3 regions of the Pseudomonas sp. ES4 genome follow, and region 1 is predicted to be linked to each of the others. Evidence: predicted binding sites of a transcription regulator. Region 1 holds the regulator's gene; each other region holds the start of a gene.
What was found. Region 1 encodes sigma-54, which starts transcription at its own class of promoters, with help from an activator protein. Its sites were predicted from a motif close to ANTGGCATNNANNTTGCTNT; they were not measured.
Positions count from the first base shown of each region.

Region 1 (7,581 bases):
TGCACATCGATGCCGCCTCGCCTGTGCCCCTACATCACGGAGTTCATTGAAATGGCTTTTACCTTGCCTGCCTTGCCCTACGCCTACGATGCCCTGGAACCGCACATCGATGCGCAGACCATGGAAATCCACTACACCAGGCACCACCAGACCTACATCAACAACCTCAACGCTGCGGTCGAAGGCACCGAGTTTGCCGAATGGCCGGTGGAGAAACTGGTGTCTGCGGTCCAGCAGCTGCCGGAGAAGCTGCGCGCGGCGGTGATTAATCAGGGCGGCGGGCACGCGAACCATTCGCTGTTCTGGAAAGTAATGGCGCCCAACGGCGGCGGCGAGCCCGAAGGCTCACTGGCGGCGGCGATCGACGAGCAACTGGGCGGCTTGAGCAGCTTCAAGGAAGCCTTCACCAAAGCCGCGCTGACTCGTTTCGGCAGCGGCTGGGCGTGGCTCAGTGTGACGCCGCAAAAGATGCTGGTCGTTGAAAGCAGCGGCAATCAGGACAGTCCATTAATGAACGGCAATACGCCCATCCTCGGCCTGGATGTCTGGGAGCACGCGTATTACCTGCAATACCAGAACCGTCGCCCGGAATACATCAACGCGTTCTACAACGTGATCAATTGGCCTGAAGTCGCTACGCGCTATCAGGCTGCACTGGTTTAAGACTTCTGCAAAAGCAATCCAGGGCTGGCTATGAGCACTGAAACACTGGCGATCGGTAGTGGACGAATGTTTCGTTACGCGTTCGGATCGCTGTTACTGCTGGCAGGCATGACGTTGTTGGTGGCTCAAGGCCTGGCGTGGCTGGACCTTGAGCCGAAACTGCTGCGCGCGTTGCAAGGCGGGGCGATCTGCGCCTTGGGCACAGCCTTGGGCGCGGTGCCCGTGCTGGTCATTCGACGGATGCCTCAAGTGCTCAGCGATACGCTGCTCGGCTTTGGGGCCGGGGTGATGCTCGCAGCGACAGCGTTTTCGTTGATCGTTCCGGGGATCACTGCCGCTGAAAGCTTGGGGCTGACGCCTTGGGCGGCCAGCGGACTGATCAGTTTCGGCATCATGCTGGGGGCGTTTGGATTGTTCCTGGTGGATCGCAAGGTGTCGGGTGCATCGCCGGAAATGCTCGTAGGCACGCTGGAACGACCGGTCATCCCGCCGCGAATCTGGTTGTTTGTGTTTGCGATCATTGCCCACAACATCCCCGAAGGCATGGCGGTCGGTGTGTCAGCGGGAGGTGGCATGTCCGACGCCGATAGCCTGGCCATGGGCATCGCCTTGCAGGATGTGCCGGAAGGTCTGGTGATCGCGTTGGTACTGGCCGGGGCAGGGATGTCGCGGGTCAAGGCGTTCCTGATCGGAGCTGCGTCAGGTCTGGTCGAGCCGGGCTTTGCGTTGTTGTGCGCCTGGCTGGTGAGCCTGGCCGAATTGTTGTTGCCCTTGGGGTTGGCGCTGGCGGCCGGGGCAATGTTGCTGGTGGTCACCCATGAAGTCATTCCCGAGTCGCGCCGCAATGGTCACGACAAGCTTGCAAGTCTCGGGTTGCTGATCGGGTTTTGCTTGATGATGGTGATGGATACGGCGTTGGCTTAGCGCGGATATGTAGCAGCAGGCTTCGCCGGCTGCTACAGGGCGAGGTGTTATTCGCCTTCGCCGAAGTAGTCATTGATCAAATTCACCAATGCCTGCAGCGCCTCATCAGCCTGTTCGCCTTCGGTGCTCAGGTGGATTCTGGTGCCCTTGCCCGCAGCGAGCATCATCATTGCCATGATGCTTTTTCCGTCGACCGTGGATTCCGGCGTGCGTCCTACCCTGATCGTGCAATTCTTGAACTCACCGGCGACGCCAACGAATTTTGCAGAAGCGCGGGCATGCAGGCCCAGCTTGTTGATGATTTCAATTTCCAGAGCAGGCATCGCGGTGTGAATCCTTTAGCTGAGGTCGCGGTGGCGAACCTGGACGTTCTTCAGGGATTTTTGCAGGGCCTGGCCCAGACGTTCGGTCAGGTAGACGGAGCGGTGATGGCCGCCGGTGCAGCCAATGGCAATGGTGACATAAGCGCGGTTGCTGGCGGCAAAGCGGGGTAGCCACTTTAACAAGTAGGTGGAGATGTCCTGGAACATCTCTTCGACGTCCGGCTGTGCCGCCAGGTAATCGGCAACCGGTTGGTCGAGACCCGATTGATCGCGCAACTCTGGCTTCCAGTAAGGGTTCGGCAGGCAGCGCACGTCGAACACCAGATCAGCGTCCACCGGCATTCCACGCTTGAAGCCGAAAGATTCCACCAGGAACGCCGTACCGGATTCCGGCTGGTTCAACAGGCGCAGCTTGATGGTATCTCGCAGTTGATACAGGTTCAGGTTGGTGGTGTTTACCTTGAGATCGGCGAGATCGGCAATCGGCCCGAGCAGGGCGGTCTCATCGTTGATGGCCTCGGCCAGCGAGCGATTGGAATTGCTCAGCGGGTGACGACGGCGGGTTTCCGAGAAACGCTTGAGCAAGGTTTCTTCGTCGGCGTCCAGATAAAGCACATCACACTGGATATGCCGGCTGCGCACTTCTTCCAGCAGTTCGGGAAAACGCGACAAGTGACTCGGCAAGTTGCGCGCATCGATCGATACGGCCACCAGCGGTTGCGCCAGCTCAGTATGGATCAGCGCACGTTCGGCCAGTTCCGGCAGCAGGCCGGCGGGCAGGTTGTCGATGCAGTAGAAGCCGTTGTCCTCGAGAACATCGAGTGCGGTACTTTTACCTGAGCCGGAACGGCCACTGACGATGATCAAGCGCATGATTAATGACCGTTTTGCTCGTCCAGGACAACCTGATACAAGGCTTCATTGCTCGGGGCGCTGCGCAGCTTTTCGCGCACTTCCTTGCGGTCGAGCATGCTGGCGATCTGGCGCAGCAACTCCAGGTGCGCATCGGTAGCGGCTTCCGGGACCAGCAGAACGAACAGCAGGTCAACCGGGGCGCCGTCGATGGCGTCGAAATCGATGGGTGCATCAAGGTGCATCAGGGCGCTGATGGGCGAGGTACAGCCCTTCAGGCGGCAGTGGGGAATGGCAATGCCGTTGCCAAAGCCGGTTGAGCCGAGTTTTTCACGGGCAATCAGAGCCTCGAAGACATCTTGCATCTCCAGATCCGGTACTTCTTTATGGATAAGGTTGGCAATTTGCTCGAGGGCTTTCTTTTTACTGCCGCCCGGCACGTTCACGAGGGAACGGCCGGGGGTCAGGATGCTTTCAAGTCGGATCATGGGTAGGGAGTGTTAACGACCGGTCGCGCCCTGGAGGAGGCTTTGGGTCTTTTCCTTATGCTTTTTGAGTTGTTTATCCAGCTTGTCGGTCAGTGCGTCGATCGCCGCGTACATATCGGTATGCTCCGCGTTTGCGACCACTTCATTGCCGGGAATATGCAGCGTGGCTTCGATTTTCTGCTTGAGCTTTTCGACCGTCATCGTGACCTGCACGTTGGTGATTTTGTCGAAATGCCTCTCTAATCGTTCGAGTTTTTCGCCGATGTAAGTGCGAAGAGGTTCGGTCACTTCCAGTTGGTGTCCACTGATGTTGACTTGCATACAGCTTCTCCTTCGTTGCCAGTGCATAAAGCGGCAGGCAGAAATACCTGCCACTGGAACGCTGTGGCGTGGCTCTACATCAACCGCTTGCGTTCGCTCGAAGGCGCGATCCCGAGGGATTCGCGGTACTTGGCGACGGTGCGGCGAGCCACCTGAATGCCTTGTGCCTCCAGTAAACCAGCGATCTTGCTGTCACTCAACGGCTTTTTCTGATTTTCCGCGGCAACCAGTTTTTTGATGATCGCGCGGATTGCCGTGGACGAGCATTCACCGCCCTCGGAGGTGCTGACGTGGCTGGAAAAAAAGTATTTCAGTTCATATATGCCCCGTGGGGTATGCATGAATTTTTGCGTGGTTACCCGTGAAATCGTCGACTCGTGCATCCCTACCGCTTCGGCGATGTCATGCAGGACCAGCGGTTTCATGGCTTCGTCGCCGTATTCAAGGAAACCGCGCTGATGCTCGACGATTTGCGTGGCCACTTTCATCAGGGTTTCGTTGCGGCTTTGCAGGCTCTTGATGAACCAGCGGGCTTCTTGCAACTGATTGCGCATGAAGGTGTTGTCGGCGCTGGTGTCGGCGCGGCGCACGAAGCCGGCGTATTGAGCGTTGACCCGCAGTCGTGGCACGGATTCCTGGTTCAGCTCCACCAGCCAGCGCTCGTTGTCCTTGCGTACGATCACGTCGGGAACGACGTATTCGGCTTCGCTGGACTCGATTTGCGAGCCTGGGCGCGGGTTGAGGCTCTGCACCAGTTCAATCACCTGACGCAGTTCGTCTTCCTTGAGCTTCATGCGACGCATCAGCTGGCTGTAATCGCGACTGCCGAGCAGGTCGATGTACTCGGTGACCAGGCGTTTGGCCTCGACCAGCCAAGGTGTCTTGGCGGGCAATTGGCGCAATTGCAGCAGCAGGCATTCGCCCAGGTTACGGGCGCCGATACCGGCAGGTTCGAATTGCTGGATACGGTGCAGGACGGCTTCGATTTCGTCCAGTTCGATGTCCAGTTCCGGGTCGAAGGCTTCGAGAATCTCCTCGAGGGTCTCGTCCAGGTAGCCCTGATTGTTGATGCAATCGATCAGGGTCACGGCGATCAGGCGATCGGTGTCGGACATCGGCGCCAGGTTCAGTTGCCACAGCAGGTGGCTTTGCAGGCTTTCGCCGGCCGATGTCCGGGTGGTGAAGTCCCACTCGTCGTCATCGTTGCTCGGCAGGCTGCTGGCGCTGGTCTGGTAGACGTCTTCCCATGCGGTATCGACGGGCAGTTCGTTGGGGATGCGCTCGTTCCAGTCACCTTCATCGAGGTTATCAACCGTCGGGGCGGTTTCCTGGTAGGAGGGTTCCGAAACATCGGCGTTGGGTAGCTGTTCGGCTTTGTCGGCCAAGGGGTCGGCGTTATCGAAGTCGTCGCCTTCTTCCTGGCGTTCGAGCATCGGATTGGACTCCAGGGCCTCCTGGATTTCCTGTTGCAGGTCCAGGGTCGACAATTGGAGCAGGCGGATGGCCTGTTGCAGCTGCGGTGTCATCGTCAGCTGCTGGCCCATTCTCAAGACTAGCGATGGTTTCATGGCAGGGGCTTAACACCTTATTCGCCGGCGCACATGCGCCATCCACTACAGGGCGCCGGAGCGCCAAACATAAGCAAATTATATGCCCGAAACTGCAGCGTTTGCCTAGAGCGCTGTAACAATAAAAAAATGTTGATTTTTTATCGAGACAAGCGCCCGGGCAACCAGCCAGACACCTGAGTGCTTACAGGCGGAACTCATGGCCCAGATACACTTCCTTGACCAGGTCGTTGGCCAGGATGGTGGCAGAGTCACCTTCGGCGATCAGCTGGCCATCGTTGACGATGTAGGCGGTTTCGCAGATATCCAGGGTTTCACGGACGTTGTGGTCAGTGATCAGCACACCAATGCCCTTGGCCTTGAGGTGATAGATGATCTGCTTGATGTCGCCCACCGAAATCGGGTCCACGCCGGCGAATGGTTCGTCGAGCAGGATGAATTTCGGGTTGGTAGCCAGTGCCCGGGCGATCTCCACGCGGCGGCGTTCACCACCGGACAGGCTCATCCCGAGGTTGTCGCGGATGTGGCTGATGTGGAATTCCTGCAGCAGACTTTCCAGCTCCTGGCGACGACCGGCCTTGTCGAGTTCCTTGCGGGTCTCGAGGATCGCCATGATGTTGTCGGCTACCGAGAGTTTGCGGAAGATCGATGCTTCTTGCGGAAGATAGCCGATGCCGGCCTTCGCACGACCGTGCATAGGCTGGTGACTGACATCCAGGTCGTCAATCAGTACGCGGCCCTGATCGGCCTGTACCAGGCCGACAATCATGTAAAAGCAGGTGGTCTTGCCGGCGCCGTTGGGACCCAGCAGGCCGACGATCTGACCGCTGTCGATCGACAGGCTGACGTCACGCACGACCTGGCGGCTCTTGTAGCTCTTGGCCAGATGCTGAGCTTTCAGAGTTGCCATTACTGGGCCTTTTGCTCGTCGGTTTTCTTCTTCGGCTGGATCACCATGTCGATGCGCGGACGCGACTCGGTAACCTTGTTGCCCGTCGCACGACCGGCGCTGGCAAGCTTTTTCACCGTGTCGTAGACGATTTTCTCGCCTTGGGTGACGTTGTTGTCCTTGTCGATGACTTTGGCGCGATCGATCAGTACGACGCGGTTTTGCGAGGCGTGGTACTGGATGGTCACTCCGTAGCCCTGAACCGGCTTGGTGTCGCCAGCCGTCTGCATCTGCTCGAAGTAGGCCAGATTGCCCACCGATGTCACCACGTCGATGTCGCCGGCCGGCGTGCGGGTGATGGTCACAGTATTGCCTTTAACGATCATCGAGCCCTGGGTAATGATCACGTCACCTTTATAGGTGGCAACACCATTCTTGTCGTCCAGCTGGGCATCGTCGGCCTGGATGCGGATAGGCTGCTCTTGATCGTTCGGCAGAGCCCAGGCGCTCACGCTTCCCAGTGCTGCGCTCAGACCGAGCAAAATAGGGAGGGTTTTAACGAGCCTCATACTGTCCTCTTACGTTCGATAGCAGGTGTATCCTGCTTTCTTTCAAATACGCTTTCATTCCCTTGCCAGTCGACACACCACCAGCGCCGTCGATTCTAACGGGTTGCTCGGTCTGCGCATATTGCTGCTGCGGGAACACTGTCATGCGGGTGGTGGTAATCAGGGTCTTGCGGTTTTTCTCGTCGAAGCGCGTGATGCGCACCGAGTCAATCAGTTCGACCTGGGTGCCGTCGGGGTTCACTTCGCCGTGCTCGCTCTGCACATGCCATGGGAACTCGGTGCCGCGGAACATGTTCAGGTCGGGGTTGGTCAACAGCGTCACTTCGGTGGCTTTCAGGTGTTCAACCTTGTCGGACGTCATTTCGTATTGCAGTTTGCCGTCCGGCAGATATTGCACGCTGTGGGCGTTGATCGCGTAATAGTCGATCGCCGTTTCATCGATCTTTGCCACCGGCTTGTCGAGGAAGCGTTCCGGGCTGATGTTCCAGTAGCCGACCGCGGCGAATATCGCTGCGATGCAACCGAACACCAGGAATTTGCGAATCTTTTTGCTCAGCATAGTTGGCTCACAGGTACGCGGCGTTTGCCGCATCGAGGCGGCCCTGCGCGCGCAGGATCAATTCGCAGAATTCGCGAGCGGCACCCTCGCCGCCGCGGGCCTGGGTGATGCCGTGGGCATGTTCACGGACGAAACTGGCAGCGCTTGCCACCGCCATGCCCAGGCCGACGCGGCGAATCACCGGCAGGTCCGGCAGGTCGTCACCGAGATAGGCGACTTGCTCATAGCTTAGGTTGAGTTGGGCAAGAAGCTCGTCCAGCACCACCAGTTTGTCTTCGCGCCCCTGGTACACGTGTGGAATACCGAGGTTCTTCGCGCGTCGCTCGACCACCGGGGTCTTGCGGCCGCTGATGATAGCGGTCTGCACGCCAGCTGCCATCAACATCTTGATGCCTTGGCCGTCGAGGGTGTTGAACGTCTTGAAT
Region 1 is NZ_JBOBDO010000033.1:28,329-35,909, reverse strand. It holds gene ACQ4OB_RS25580 (hypothetical protein) at 1-50, shown strand, start outside; gene ACQ4OB_RS25575 (superoxide dismutase) at 52-663, shown strand; gene ACQ4OB_RS25570 (ZIP family metal transporter) at 694-1,587, shown strand; gene ACQ4OB_RS25565 (HPr family phosphocarrier protein) at 1,635-1,910, opposite strand; gene rapZ (RNase adapter RapZ) at 1,926-2,783, opposite strand; gene ptsN (PTS IIA-like nitrogen regulatory protein PtsN) at 2,786-3,250, opposite strand; gene hpf (ribosome hibernation-promoting factor, HPF/YfiA family) at 3,263-3,571, opposite strand; gene ACQ4OB_RS25545 (RNA polymerase factor sigma-54) at 3,646-5,139, opposite strand; gene lptB (LPS export ABC transporter ATP-binding protein) at 5,324-6,049, opposite strand; gene lptA (lipopolysaccharide transport periplasmic protein LptA) at 6,049-6,597, opposite strand; gene lptC (LPS export ABC transporter periplasmic protein LptC) at 6,584-7,156, opposite strand; gene ACQ4OB_RS25525 (KdsC family phosphatase) at 7,164-7,581, opposite strand, start outside.

Region 2 (7,581 bases), on a different contig from region 1:
TATGGGTTTCGCTTCGATGGTCGATCCCACCAACGGTGTCTCGGTGGCGGTGATCGGGCAGTTCTTCACCATGCTGGTGACGCTGTTGTTCCTGTCCATGAACGGCCACCTGGTGGTGTTCGAAGTCCTTACCGAAAGCTTTACTACGTTGCCGGTCGGTAGCGGGTTGATGGTCAATCATTTCTGGGAACTGGCCGGCAAGCTCGGCTGGGTCCTCGGTGCTGCGCTGTTGCTGGTGTTGCCGGCAATCACCGCGTTGCTGGTGGTCAACATCGCCTTTGGCGTGATGACCCGGGCTGCGCCGCAGTTGAACATCTTTTCTATCGGCTTCCCGCTGACACTGGTGCTCGGGCTGTTCATCGTCTGGGTCGGGCTGGCGGACATTATCAATCAGTATCAACCGCTGGCCTCCGAGGCCTTGCAGTTGTTACGCGAACTGGCACGGGCGCGCTGAGTCATGGCTGAGAGCGAAAGCGGTCAGGACAAAACAGAAGACCCCACCGAGAAACGCAAGAAGGATTCTCGCGAGAAGGGCGAGATCGCGCGTTCGAAAGAACTCAACACCCTTGCGATCATGATTGCCGGATCCGTCGCGCTGCTGATTTTCGGCGGGGCGCTGGCGCAAGAATTGATGGAGCTGATGCGGCAGAATTTCTCCCTGTCCCGTGAAGTCATTCTTGATCAGCGCTCCATGAGCACTTACCTGTTGAATTCAGGGCTGACAGCCTTGCTGGCGATTCAGCCGATCATGATCACCCTGGTGTTGGCAGCGTTGATCGGGCCGATCTCCCTGGGTGGATGGCTATTCGCAGCGGGGTCCCTGGCACCGAAATTCAGTCGGATGAACCCTGCCGCCGGCCTCAAACGAATGTTTTCGTTCAAGGCGGTGGCGGAGCTGCTCAAGGCATTTGCGAAGTTTTTGATCATTCTGGCTGTGGCCCTGCTTGTGTTGAAGTCAGACATCGATGACCTGATACGCATCGCTCACGAGCCGTTGGAGCTGGCCGTCATTCACTGCCTGCAGGTGGTGGGCTGGAGTACCTTGTGGATGTCCTGCGGGCTGATCGTCATCGCTGCAGTGGACGTGCCGGTGCAGCTTTGGGAAAGCCACAAGAAACTGCTGATGACCAAGCAGGAAGTGCGTGACGAGCATAAAGAAGCCGAAGGGCGACCGGAGGTTAAGCAGCGTATTCGCCAGTTGCAGCGCGAAATGTCCCAGCGCCGGATGATGGCGGCGATCCCCGACGCCGATGTGGTCATCACCAACCCGACCCACTACGCCGTAGCGCTCAAGTACGACCCGGACAAGGGTGGGGCGCCGATGCTGATTGCCAAGGGCAGCGACTTCCTGGCTTTGAAAATCCGTGAAATCGCGGTGGCCAACGAAGTGCTGCTGCTTGAGTCGCCGGCACTGGCGCGTTCGATCTACCACTCCACCGAGCTTGATCAGGAAATCCCTGGCGGGCTCTACCTTGCTGTCGCCCAGGTGCTCGCTTACGTCTACCAGATCCGCCAGCACCGCGCCGGCAAGGGTAAGCGCCCGGATCCGCTGAAGGGCGACCTGCCGATTCCGCCCGACCTGCGGCGCGACACCTGAGAGAGGCGCGTGTAGCAGCTGTCGAGCCTGCGAGGCTGCGAGGCTGCGCAGCAGCCGTGAAACTCTGGCGAGGACTTCGTCCTCGGACGCAGCCTCGCAGGCTCGACAGCTGCTACAGGCGTTGAGCGGCCGGACCAGGCACTGCAAATTCCTTGATAAACCCCTCTATTCCCCGCCTCTGCAAAAGTTGGAAGGCTTCTTGCAGTAGCCGCTCTGCGCCCGCTTCAGGCGTCAAAAAGTTTGCTTTAAAGGAACGGGGAAAACCGGTGGATCGCTCTCAGTTATTCAACACTGCACGCACAAACGTTGCCGACCTGAGTCGAGGCAATCTGGGTGTGCCGTTGTTGCTGCTGGTCATGCTGGCGATGATGATGTTGCCGGTGCCGCCGTTCCTGCTGGACGTGTTCTTCACGTTCAACATCGCGTTGTCGATTGTCGTGTTGCTGGTCTGTGTTTACGCGTTGCGGCCGCTGGATTTCGCGGTGTTCCCGACCATCCTGCTGGTGGCGACCCTGTTGCGACTGGCGCTCAACGTGGCCTCCACGCGGGTGGTGATGCTCCACGGTCAGGACGGCCATGCCGCCGCCGGTAAGGTGATCCAGGCCTTCGGCGAGGTGGTGATCGGCGGTAACTACGTGGTCGGTATCGTCGTCTTCGCGATTTTGATGATCATCAACTTCGTCGTGGTGACCAAGGGTGCCGGACGGATTTCCGAGGTGAGCGCGCGTTTCACCCTCGATGCGATGCCTGGTAAACAAATGGCGATCGACGCCGACTTGAACGCCGGTCTGATCGACCAGAACCAGGCCAAGCTGCGCCGGATGGAAGTGGCCCAGGAAGCCGAGTTCTACGGTTCCATGGACGGTGCCAGCAAGTTCGTTCGCGGTGACGCCATTGCCGGCCTGCTGATTCTGTTCATCAACCTGATCGGCGGCATGGCGGTCGGTATCTTCCAGCACGGCATGACCTTCGGCGATGCCGGTCGGGTGTACGCCTTGTTGACCATCGGTGACGGTTTGGTGGCGCAATTGCCATCACTGCTTTTATCGACAGCTGCGGCAATCATGGTGACCCGTGCTTCCGGCTCGGAAGACATGGGCAAGCAGATCAATCGCCAGATGTTCGCCTCGCCCAAAGCGTTGGCGGTGGCGGCGGGTTTGATGGCGGTGATGGGCCTCGTGCCGGGCATGCCGCACTTTTCCTTTCTCAGCATGGCAGCCCTGGCGGCGGGCGGCGCGTACCTGTTCTGGAAGAAGCAGAACGTGGTCAAGGTACAGGCCCTGCAAGAGGTCAAGCGTCAGCAGGAATTGCTGCCATCGCCGGCTCGCGCTCAGGAAACCAAGGAGCTTGGCTGGGATGACGTCACGCCGATCGACATGATCGGCCTGGAAGTCGGCTACCGACTGATTCCCTTGGTGGACCGTAATCAGGGTGGTCAATTGCTGGCGCGAATCAAGGGCGTGCGCAAGAAGCTGTCCCAGGATCTGGGCTTCCTGATGCCGACCGTGCATATCCGTGACAACCTCGACCTGGCGCCAAGTGCCTACCGCCTGACCCTGATGGGGGTGATCCTGGCCGAAGCGGAGATTTACCCGGATCGCGAGTTGGCGATCAACCCGGGCCAGGTCTACGGCACGCTCAACGGCATTACCGCCAAAGATCCGGCTTTCGGCCTGGAGGCGGTCTGGATCGAAATCAGCCAGCGTGCCCAGGCCCAATCCCTCGGTTACACCGTGGTCGATGCCAGTACGGTAGTGGCAACCCACTTGAACCAGATTCTCTACAAGCATTCGAGTGAGTTGATCGGTCACGAAGAAGTGCAGCAACTCATGCAATTGCTGGCCAAAAGCTCGCCAAAACTGGCTGAAGAACTGGTGCCGGGCGTGGTGTCGCTGTCGCAGCTGCTCAAAGTATTGCAGGCGTTGCTGGCCGAACAGGTGCCAGTTCGCGATATCCGCAGCATTGCCGAGGCCATCGCCAACAACGCCAGCAAGAGTCAAGATACTGCCGCGCTGGTGGCCGCGGTGCGCGTCGGCGTATCCCGTGCAATCGTCCAAAGCATTGTAGGCACTGACTCCGAGCTGCCAGTGATCACCCTGGAGCCAAGGTTGGAACAAATATTGCTCAATAGTCTTCAGAAGGCAGGACAAGGCTCGGAAGAGGGTGTTCTGCTGGAGCCAAGCATGGCTGAAAAACTGCAACGTTCGTTGATCGACGCGGCGCAGCGTCAGGAAATGCAAGGTCAACCGGTGATTCTGCTGGTCGCCGGTCCGGTTCGCGCGATGCTGTCGCGATTCGGCCGATTGGCAGTCCCGGGTTTGCATGTGTTGGCTTACCAGGAAATACCTGACAACAAGCAAGTGACCATCGTTGCGACAGTAGGGCCCAACGGCTGAGGTAGTGGTTTATGCAAGTTAAGCGTTTTTTCGCCGCCGATATGCGTCAGGCCATGAAACTGGTTCGTGATGAGCTGGGCGCTGATGCCGCCATCATTGGCAACCGCCGGATCGCCGGTGGTGTCGAGCTGACGGCTGCCCTGGATTACAAGTTGTCGGCGCTGGCCCCGCGCGTTCCGAACATGGAACTCGAAGACGAGCTGCGCAAGACCCAATCGCGGATCGTCACCGCCCAGGCCGAACTGAGCCTGCGCAGCGATGGCGAGAGCGACAAGTCCACCAATCGCCAATTGTTCGCCGGCCTGCCACTGACCGCCGCCGAGCCGCTGATCGAACCGACGTACACCGAACCCCATCGTCCTGCACCGGTTGCGGCACCAGCCTCTGGTGGCGTCGACCCACGGGCCTTCGACTCGATGCGTTTCGAGCTCAACAGCCTGCGCGAACTGATGGAAGTGCAACTCGGCTCCCTGGCCTGGAATCAGCTGCAAGGCAGCCGTCCGGCCCAGGCCAATCTTTGGCGTCGCCTGCAACGCATCGGCCTGTCCGGCCCGTTGTCGCGCGATTTGCTGGCGCTGATTACCGATATTGAAGAACCTCGTCAGGCCTGGCGCATGTTGCTGGCACACCTGGCGCGGATGATCGCCACACCGGAAGTCGAGCCTCTGGAGGAGGGCGGCGTGATTGCCATGGTCGGTCCTGCCGGCATGGGCAAGACCACCACCCTGGCCAAGCTCGCGGCCCGTTACGTGCTCAAGTACGGCGCGCAGAACATCGCGCTGGTCAGCATGGACAGTTTCCGTATTGGTGCTCAGGAACAACTCAAGACGTTGGGCCGGATCCTCAATGTGTCGGTGACTCACGTCGATCCGGGGCAGTCACTGGTACAGGCGCTGGAGCCCTTGCTGCGCAAACGCGTGGTGCTGATCGATACCGCGGGCCTTCAGGCCAGCGATCCGGCACTGCGCATGCAGCTCGAAAGCCTGGCCGGTCGTGGCATCAAATCGAAAAATTATCTGGTTTTGGCAACCACCAGCCAAAAACAGGTTCTAACGGCCGCTTATCACAGTTACAAGCGTTGTGGGCTCGCTGGCTGCATCCTGACTAAACTGGATGAAACGGCAAGTCTGGGCGAGGTGTTGAGCCTGGCCATCAGTCATGAATTGCCGGTGGCCTACCTGACCGATGGCCCGCGGATCCCGGATGATTTGCATCTGCCGCGTCGTCATCAGTTGGTCAGTCGCGCCGTAAGCGTGCAAATGCAAGAAGAACCCAGCGAAGAAGCCATGGCTGACATGTTCGCTGATATTTACCACAGCCCGACCAAGCAGGTGGGCTGAGGTACTAATGACAGTTTTTGTACCTACATCGATGGCCTGCCATGCATTGTTCAGTTAATGAACGCGCAGCCAGTAATGTGGCCTCCGTCTAAGTAAGACAAGGTAAAGAAATTCATGGGCAGCATGCATCCCGTACAGGTGATCGCGGTGACCGGCGGCAAAGGTGGCGTCGGGAAGACTAACGTGTCAGTGAACTTGTCCCTGGCTCTAGCTGAGCTCGGTCGGCGCGTCATGCTGTTGGACGCCGATCTGGGGCTGGCGAACGTCGACGTCCTGCTGGGGCTGACACCCAAACGTACGTTGGCCGACGTGATCGAAGGCCGCTGCGAGCTGCGCGACGTACTGTTGCAGGGCCCTGGCGGCATCCGCATCGTTCCGGCCGCGTCCGGCACACAGAGCATGGTTCATTTGAGCCCGGCCCAGCACGCCGGCCTGATCCAGGCGTTCAGCGATATCGGCGACAACCTCGACGTGCTGGTGATCGACACCGCGGCGGGCATTGGTGACTCGGTCGTCAGTTTCGTCCGCGCAGCGCAAGAAGTCTTGCTGGTGGTCTGCGACGAACCGACCTCGATTACCGATGCTTACGCACTGATCAAACTGCTGAACCGCGATTACGGCATGAACCGCTTCCGCGTTCTGGCCAACATGGCCCAGAGCCCGCAGGAAGGGCGCAACCTGTTCGCCAAGTTGACCAAGGTCACGGATCGCTTCCTTGACGTCGCCTTACAATACGTCGGCGCGGTGCCTTACGACGAAAGCGTGCGCAAGGCTGTGCAGAAGCAGCGCGCCGTCTACGAAGCCTTCCCGCGGTCCAAGTGCTCACTGGCGTTCAAGGCCATTGCCCAGAAGGTCGATACCTGGCCGCTGCCTGCCAACCCGCGTGGGCACCTGGAGTTTTTCGTCGAGCGCCTCGTGCAACAGACCGCAGGACCTGTGCTATGACAGCCGGTGGCTACAACCTTTACAAGAAGTCGGCACGTGACGCGCAGTACGAGCTGATCGAGCGTTACGCGCCACTGGTTAAACGCATTGCCTACCACTTGCTGGCGCGTCTGCCGGCCAGTGTCCAGGTCGAAGACCTGATCCAGGCCGGGATGATCGGCCTGCTTGAAGTGTCGACCAAATACGACGCCAGCAAAGGCGCGAGTTTCGAGACGTACGCGGGCATTCGAATCCGCGGCGCGATGCTCGACGAAGTACGCAAGGGGGACTGGGCGCCACGTTCGGTCCACCGCAATACCCGGATGGTCAGCGACGCCATTCGCTCGATTGAAGCTAAAACCGGCCGTGACGCTAAAGATCACGAAGTTGCGGCCGAACTCCAATTGAGTCTCGACGATTATTACGGGATTTTGAACGACACCCTGGGTAGCCGGTTATTCAGTTTCGACGATCTGTTGCAGGACGGCGAACACGAAGGGCTGCACGAGGATGGCGCGAGTGCACATCTGGAGCCGTCACGCGATCTGGAAGATGAACGCTTCCAGGCGGCGCTGGCGGACGCGATTGCCAATTTGCCGGAGCGTGAGCGACTGGTGTTGGCGCTGTACTACGACGAAGAGCTGAACCTCAAGGAAATCGGTGAGGTCCTGGGGGTCAGCGAATCGCGGGTCAGCCAGTTACATAGCCAGTGCGCGGCCCGTTTGCGGGGGCGTTTGGGGGAGTGGCGAGCGCGCTGAAGGCAGTGTGGGGGCACTGCGAACGCGGCTGGTGGGGTGTTGAACCTTGCCGGTCACGATCTGTTGTGCTCCAGACAGTCATCGAGTGCATTGCCGGATTGATTGAAATGGCGTGTCCAGGTGCTGGGCGCGTTTAAGACTGCTTGGAGGTCGAATTGGACAAGAACATGAAAATCCTCATCGTTGATGACTTCTCAACGATGCGGCGGATCATAAAAAACCTGTTGCGTGACCTTGGGTTCACCAACACGGTCGAGGCTGACGATGGCATCACTGCGATCCCGGTCCTCAACAGCGGCAGCATCGACTTTCTGGTAACGGACTGGAACATGCCTGGCATGACCGGCATCGATCTGCTGCGTCACGTACGCGCGGATGAAAAGCTCAAGCACCTGCCAGTGCTGATGGTCACCGCTGAAGCCAAGCGCGAGCAGATCATCGAAGCGGCCCAGGCCGGTGTTAACGGCTATGTGGTCAAACCCTTCACGGCCCAGGCGTTGAAAGACAAAATCGAAAAGATTTTCGAACGCATCGGTTGATCCACTTCGCCACGGGGGAGCTATGGA
Region 2 is NZ_JBOBDO010000021.1:39,548-47,128, reverse strand. It holds gene fliR (flagellar biosynthetic protein FliR) at 1-454, shown strand, start outside; gene flhB (flagellar biosynthesis protein FlhB) at 458-1,597, shown strand; gene flhA (flagellar biosynthesis protein FlhA) at 1,864-3,993, shown strand; gene flhF (flagellar biosynthesis protein FlhF) at 4,005-5,333, shown strand; gene fleN (flagellar synthesis regulator FleN) at 5,448-6,278, shown strand; gene fliA (RNA polymerase sigma factor FliA) at 6,275-7,015, shown strand; gene ACQ4OB_RS21235 (chemotaxis response regulator CheY) at 7,183-7,554, shown strand; gene ACQ4OB_RS21230 (protein phosphatase CheZ) at 7,577-7,581, shown strand, end outside.
Region 2: the regulator sigma-54 is predicted to act here: its motif matches at 1,825-1,844, upstream of flhA (flagellar biosynthesis protein FlhA).

Region 3 (7,581 bases), on a different contig from region 1:
TATCAAAAGTGACCGCATCCAGACTCCCTGTGGGTATCAAGGTTACTCCGACAGTGGAATACCTTGGCTGCCAGCATAGAACACAATGAGTTCTACCGGCTTGTCACCGGTTTTGCCGCGATGGGTGATGTTAACCATTTCAGCCACCGCATCGCCCTGCTTGAAGCGTCGGATCTGGCCGCTGTCCTTGCTCTCGACTGTCAGCTCGCCGGCAAGAATGTACGCGGCATTGGGGATTGGATGGGTGTGCCAGTCGAGTGCAGTGTTCGCAGGTATCTTGAGTTTCAGGAGCGACAGCTCAGGTGCTGCCTTCGGGTAGGCGATGTAAGGCGTGTCGTCCCAGGATGCACTGCTTTGAAGTAGAACTTTACGTTCGATTGCCGCCGTCGATGCTGCTGGGTTGCAGCCCGACAGGGCACCTGCGGTCAAGGTGCCAAGCAGGGTTGTAAGCATGTAGATCTTCATCGTTCCATCCGTTGAGTGCAGGCAAGTCGGTACAGGCTACGAGCAACTCAAATGGATTGATGCCAGACGAAACTGTGAATGTCATGGGAGATGGATCGATTGCTTGTCAGAAATTGCAGAGCGGCTCATCCGGATGCTTCCATGCAAGGCCCGATAACCTTGCGCAACCCGCTGTCGTCTTCTGGCAATACAAACTCTGCAATCAGTGGGGTATCACTCTTGAGCGAAGGCAGTGTCAACGTTACAGGTTGACCACGGGCTGTGTCAGTGAGCCAGTAATGCAACTCGCGCTTGTCGATGCTCGTACCAAACTCGAATACCCAACCGTCTTCTTGCAGGCTCCTTACCGAGCCCGAACCGCTGACCAGAGAGCTGATGGGCGCGCGTGTGCCGGTTGTCAGGCGCAATGGACCGTTTGCCGGCGCGCCCGGGCCTTCATAATCATCGGCATTGAAGCCAAGTCGCTGGGTCGGGATAGTCAGGGACATTCTCATCGGGTTATCAGGATGACAACTTATCGCCAATAGGGCCTCGCCGGTTTTGCCGTCATAGCGTGTATTTCCGCTGAGAAGGGCAATTTGAAACCGGCTGTCATCGGAAGATTTTTCCACCAGCCAGTGTTTGCCCTGACCAGTGGTATGGGAACTATCCGATGCGGCCCAGGCAGGTGTCAGCGCCGCAAGAAACAACGCTAGTGAATAAATAGAGGCCGATGCTGATTTCATCTGATGGTCCTTCCGAAAAGTCCCGGGACAGTAAATGAAAATTGCCTGGAAGTTTCACAGAACTATTTTCAAAAAATGTTTTGCCTGAAAACTTACGCCCACAAAAAAGGCCTCCCGAAGGAGGCCTCATTTGTTACGCCGCGTGTGCTGGCGCTACCGGATCAGCAGCTGTAGTACAGCTCGTATTCCAGTGGGTGTACGAAGGTACGAACCTTGATTTCTTCTTCGCTTTTCAGGGCGATGTAAGCGTCGATGAAGTCGTCGCTGAAAACGCCGCCTTTGGTCAGGAACGCACGACCTTTGTCCAGCTCTTCCAGGGCTTCTTTCAGGCTGCCGCAAACTTGTGGGATCTCTTTCGCCTCTTCAGGCGGCAGGTCGTACAGGTTTTTGTCAGCAGCATCGCCAGGGTGGATCTTGTTCTGGATACCGTCCAGGCCAGCCATCAACAGTGCAGCGAAGCCCAGGTACGGGTTGGCTGCCGGATCCGGGAAGCGAGCTTCGATACGGCGAGCGCGAGGGCTGGACACGTAAGGAATACGGATCGAAGCGGAACGGTTGCGAGCCGAGTAGGCCAGCATTACTGGTGCTTCGAAACCTGGGACCAGACGCTTGTAGGAGTTGGTCGACGGGTTGGTGAAGCCGTTCAGCGCCTTACCGTGCTTGATGATGCCGCCGATGAAGTACAGGGCAGTGTCGGACAGGCCGGCATAGCCTTCGCCAGCGAAGGTGTTCTTGCCATCTTTGGCGATGGACAGGTGAACGTGCATACCCGAACCGTTGTCGCCGTACAGCGGCTTAGGCATGAAGGTCGCGGTGCGGCCGTATGCATCAGCAACGTTGTGTACGCAGTACTTCAGGGTCTGAACTTCGTCAGCCTTGGCGACCAGGGTGTTGAACTTCACACCGATTTCGTTCTGGCCGGCAGTCGCCACTTCGTGGTGGTGAACTTCGATGACCAGGCCCATTTCTTCCATGGCGTTGCACATGGAGGTACGGATTTCGTGGTCGTGGTCGAACGGCGGAACAGGGAAGTAGCCGCCTTTGACGCCTGGACGGTGGCCTTTGTTGCCGCCTTCCACGTCCTGGTCGGACATCCACGAACCTTGTTCGGAGTAGATCTTGAACATCGAGCCGGAGATGTCGGACTTGAACTTCACTTCGTCGAAGATGAAGAACTCAGGCTCTGGACCAACGAATACGGTGTCGCCGATACCGGTCGACTTCAGGTATTCCTCGGCACGCTTGGCGATCGCACGTGGGTCACGGTCGTAGCCTTGCATGGTCGAAGGCTCGATCACGTCGCAAACCAGGATCAGGGTTGGCTCTTCGGTGAACGGGTCGAGAACGGCAGTGCTGTCGTCCGGCATCAGGATCATGTCGGAGGCTTCGATGCCTTTCCAGCCAGCGATGGAGGAACCGTCGAACATTTTGCCTTCTTCGAAGAAAGCTTCATCCAGCGCGTCGCGAGCCGGCATGGTCACGTGATGCTGAGTGCCTTTGGTATCCGTGAAGCGCAGATCAATCCACTTGACGTCATGATCTTTGATGAGTTGAACCGACTTCGACATAGTGTCCTCCGGGTGGCTTCGGGCTTAGTAGTGGATGCCCTTAGAATGTGGGTGATGCCGGCGCGAATACTCTGCCAAGGCAACCTGCCTCACAAGGGAGCAAATTGCATGCCAGTGCCCCACCATGGGTTTTTTGCCCCATTTTCACGCTTATATAGAGGTAAAGCGCAGCAAAGCTGGAAATAGCGCCCTGTAATGTAGCGTCATATTCAACAAATGACCTGTTTTGGTGCGCGCAAAACCTTCTGCACATTAACTGGTTAAACCTTGAGCAATTTCCGCTATAATCCGCGCCCCCCTTTTTCGGCTGGCCCAGCGCGCGCTGTTTTCATGAAACTAATCGTAAAAGTCTTCCCCGAGATCACCATCAAGAGCCGCCCGGTACGGATGCGTTTCATCCGCCAGTTGGCCAAAAACATCCGTACCGTGCTCCGCGACCTGGACCCGGCTGTGGTGGTGAACGGTGTGTGGGACAACCTCGAGTTGGAAACCCGCGTCAGCGAGCCGAAAGCCCTGAAGGAGATGACCGAGCGCCTGAGCTGCATGCCGGGCATCGCGCATTTCCTGCAAGTCGACGAATACCCGCTGGGCGACTTCGACGACATCGTCGCCAAGTGCAAGCAGCACTTCGGTGATGCGTTGGCCGGGAAGATTTTTTCGGTGCGCTGCAAGCGTGCCGGCAAGCATGAATTCAGCTCGATGGATGTCGAGAAATACGTCGGCAGCCAACTGCGTCGTCAGTGCGGCGCCGCCGGAATCTCGCTGAAAGAGCCGGAAATTGAAGTTCGTCTCGAAATTCGCGACAAACGGTTGTTCGTGATCCACAACCAGCACAACAGCATCGGCGGTTATCCGCTGGGGGCCCTGGAACAGACGCTTGTACTGATGTCCGGCGGCTTCGATTCCACTGTAGCTGCCTACCAGATCATGCGCCGCGGGCTGATGAGCCATTTCTGCTTCTTCAATCTGGGCGGACGAGCCCATGAACTGGGCGTTATGGAAGTCGCGCACTTCATCTGGAAGAAGTACGGCAGCTCCCAACGCGTGTTATTTGTCAGTGTGCCTTTCGAGGAAGTACTGGGAGAAATTCTCGGGAAAGTCGATAACAGTCATATGGGCGTAGTTTTGAAGCGTATGATGTTGCGCGCTGCTTCCCGTATTGCCGATCGGCTGGAGATCGAAGCGCTGGTCACCGGCGAAGCGATTTCCCAGGTGTCGAGCCAGACGCTGCCGAACCTGTCCGTGATCGACTGCGTGACCGACAAGCTGGTCTTGCGACCGCTGATCGCCAGTCACAAGCAGGACATCATCGACCTGGCCAACGAAATCGGGACTGCCGATTTCGCCAAGCACATGCCGGAATACTGCGGGGTCATCTCGGTGAACCCCAAGACCCACGCCAAGCGTCCACGCGTGGAGTACGAAGAACAACAGTTCGACATGGCAGTGCTCGAGCGTGCGCTCGAAAACGCCAAACTGGTGCCGATCGATCGCGTAATCGACGAATTGGGCCAGGATTTGCAGATCGAAGAAGTCAGCGAAGCTCTGGCGGGCCAGATCATCATCGACATCCGTCATCCGGATGCCGCTGAAGACGAGCCGCTTGAACTCGCTGGCATTGAGGTGCAGACGATGCCGTTTTATGCATTGAACGCTCGTTTCAAGGAACTGGACCCTACTCGCCAGTACCTGCTGTATTGCGACAAAGGCGTGATGAGTCGCCTGCATGCCCACCATTTGCTCAGTGAGGGGCATGCCAATGTGCGCGTTTATCGACCGAGCTAAGAGCCCGGGGCTGTATGCCTGTGGCCTGCGTCACCGGCCCCCCGACCCTGCCGTCAAGCTGTAACGGCAAGGCCTGACTCTACTGTAAATCGCTGCCAAGACTTGTCAGCACACCGAATCCTCTGATCGAGATACACAAGTGATCGAAAATCTACGCAACATCGCCATCATTGCTCACGTTGACCATGGTAAGACCACCCTGGTAGACAAACTCTTGCGTCAATCCGGCACCCTGGAGCGCAACGAGCTCAACGACGAGCGCGTGATGGACTCCAACGACCAGGAGAAAGAGCGCGGTATTACCATTCTGGCGAAAAACACCGCCATCAACTGGAACGGCTACCACATCAACATCGTGGACACCCCGGGCCACGCCGACTTCGGCGGCGAAGTTGAACGCGTAATGTCGATGGTTGACTCCGTTCTGCTGCTGGTTGACGCTCAAGACGGCCCTATGCCGCAAACCCGTTTCGTGACCAAGAAGGCTTTCGAAGCCGGCCTGCGTCCAATCGTGGTGATCAACAAGGTTGACCGTCCAGGCGCGCGTCCGGACTGGGTTCTGGACCAGATCTTCGACCTGTTCGACAACCTCGGTGCTACCGAAGAACAGCTGGACTTCAAAGTTGTCTACGCCTCGGCCCTGAACGGCATTGCCGGTCTGGAACACACCGACATGGCTGAAGACATGACCCCGCTGTACCAGTCGATCGTCGACAACGTACCTGCGCCGAAAGTCGACCGTGAAGGTCCGTTCCAGATGCAAATCTCCGCTCTGGACTACAACAGCTTCCTGGGTGTTATCGGCGTTGGCCGTATCGCTCGTGGTCGCATCAAGCCGAACACTCCGGTTGTCGCTATCGACGCCGACGGCAAGAAGCGTACCGGTCGTATCCTGAAGCTGATGGGTCACCACGGTCTGCACCGTATCGACGTTGAAGAAGCAGCTGCCGGCGACATCGTCTGCATCAGCGGCTTCGACCAGCTGTTCATCTCCGACACTCTGTGCGACCCACTGAACGTCGAAGCGATGAAGCCGCTGACCGTTGACGAACCAACCGTTTCCATGACCTTCCAGGTAAACGACTCGCCTTTCTGCGGTAAAGAAGGCAAGTTCGTCACCAGCCGTAACATCAAGGAACGTCTGGACAAAGAACTGCTCTACAACGTTGCCCTGCGCGTTGAAGAAGGCGACACCGCCGACAAGTTCAAAGTCTCCGGCCGTGGTGAGCTGCACCTCTCGGTACTGATCGAAACCATGCGTCGCGAAGGCTTCGAAATGGGTGTTGGTCGTCCGGAAGTGATCATCCGCATGGTTGACGGCGTCAAGCACGAACCGTACGAAAACGTGACCATCGACCTGCCGGAAGAATCGCAAGGTTCGATCATGGAACAGATCGGTATCCGTAAGGGCGACCTGACCAACATGGTTCCGGATGGCAAGGGCCGTGTGCGCCTTGAGTACAACATCCCGGCTCGTGGCTTGATCGGTTTCCGTAACGAGTTCCTGACCCTGACCTCCGGTGCAGGCATCCTGACCTCGATCTTCGACCGTTACGACGTGATGAAGTCCGGCGACATGTCCGGCCGTCAGAACGGCGTGCTGGTTTCGGTTGCTACCGGTAAGGCTCTGACTTACTCGCTGGAAACCCTACAAGCTCGCGGCAAACTGTTCCTGGGTCACGGTGAAGACGTGTACGAAGGTCAAATCGTCGGCATCAACAGCCGCGACAACGACCTGGGCGTTAACCCAACCAAAGGCAAGAAGCTCGACAACATGCGTGCCTCGGGTAAAGACGAAACCATCGCTCTGGTTCCGCCTATCCGTTTCACCCTGGAACAAGCTCTTGAGTTCGTGCAAGAAGACGAACTGTGCGAAGTCACTCCTAAGTCCATCCGTCTTCGTAAGAAGATCCTGGGCGAAAGCGAGCGTACCCGCGCTGCCAAGAAAGCCGGTAACTGAGTTTCGACTTAGTTAGCTGCTAAAAAAACGCCCCCGACCGCAAGGTCGGGGGCGTTTTTGTTTGTCTGGGGTTTGAAGATCGTTCCCACGCTCTGCGTGGGAATGCAGCCCGGGACGCTCCGCGTCCCTAAAGCGGACGCGGAGCGTCCGTTGAGGCATTCCCACGCGGAGCGTGGGAACGATCAGGGTTGGGTTAAAACTTTTCGAGGGTGCGACGGCTCTCGCTGGTCTCGCGCGCCACTTCTTTGGGCTTATACGCGCAATACCCCGGCCGCGGCCCGATTTTCGGGTGGTTGCGGCAAGTATCCGGGCGCTTTTCATAAATAGTGCACAGACGGCTCTTACGATCCAGGTACAGGCAATCGTTATTGCTCATGCGCTGAAGGGTGAAGATCTCGGACTTCTGGTTGTAACGCTCGACGATCCCTTCCTTCTGCAGGCGCTTGGCGATGTTCTTTGGCGGCTCGCCGCGCTCGAATTCATCGACGATGCCGATACGGATCAGATCCTTGATCTTGACCTCGACCGGCAGGGTGCAGCAGCTGGAAACACACGAACCACACATCGGGGCGGAGTACTTGGCCCAGGTATCGAGGCGATCGATCTCCGCGGCGGCGATCAGGTTGGACTTCATCATCGGTTGTTACCAGCGTGCATCAGGGCGCGCGATCATACCGGGACTGGTGGATTTTTGAACAACCTTTCGCCAGATTTTTTCGTATTTCGCCCGATAACACCTGTAACCCGGCACGGCCCCTGCATTCTTTCCGGTGCGCGGCAAGGTAATGTCGATCTATCTCACACTAACGGGAAAAACTGCCGAACCAGAGTTCCAACGGCCTGTCAGACCGTCTAGGCTCAACAACTCCACGCTCGCTCGAGGTCCTTTCAATGACTCAAGAACCACTTGTTCGCGAAGCAGAGGTGGCCGCATTTCGCGACGCCGTCTTGACCAAACTCACCTACGCGGTGGGCAAAGACCCGGATCACGCCTTCGACCACGACTGGTTCGAAGCCATTGCCCTGGCGGCGCGCGATCACATGGTCGAGCACTGGATGGATCACACCCGGCAGATTT
Region 3 is NZ_JBOBDO010000004.1:204,391-211,971, forward strand. It holds gene ACQ4OB_RS06835 (DUF4124 domain-containing protein) at 1-18, opposite strand, end outside; gene ACQ4OB_RS06840 (cupin domain-containing protein) at 43-465, opposite strand; gene ACQ4OB_RS06845 (hypothetical protein) at 591-1,190, opposite strand; gene glnA (glutamate--ammonia ligase) at 1,352-2,758, opposite strand; gene thiI (tRNA uracil 4-sulfurtransferase ThiI) at 3,089-4,543, shown strand; gene typA (translational GTPase TypA) at 4,683-6,503, shown strand; gene ACQ4OB_RS06865 (YkgJ family cysteine cluster protein) at 6,697-7,140, opposite strand; gene ACQ4OB_RS06870 (glycogen/starch/alpha-glucan phosphorylase) at 7,395-7,581, shown strand, end outside.
Region 3: the regulator sigma-54 is predicted to act here: its motif matches at 2,855-2,874, upstream of glnA (glutamate--ammonia ligase).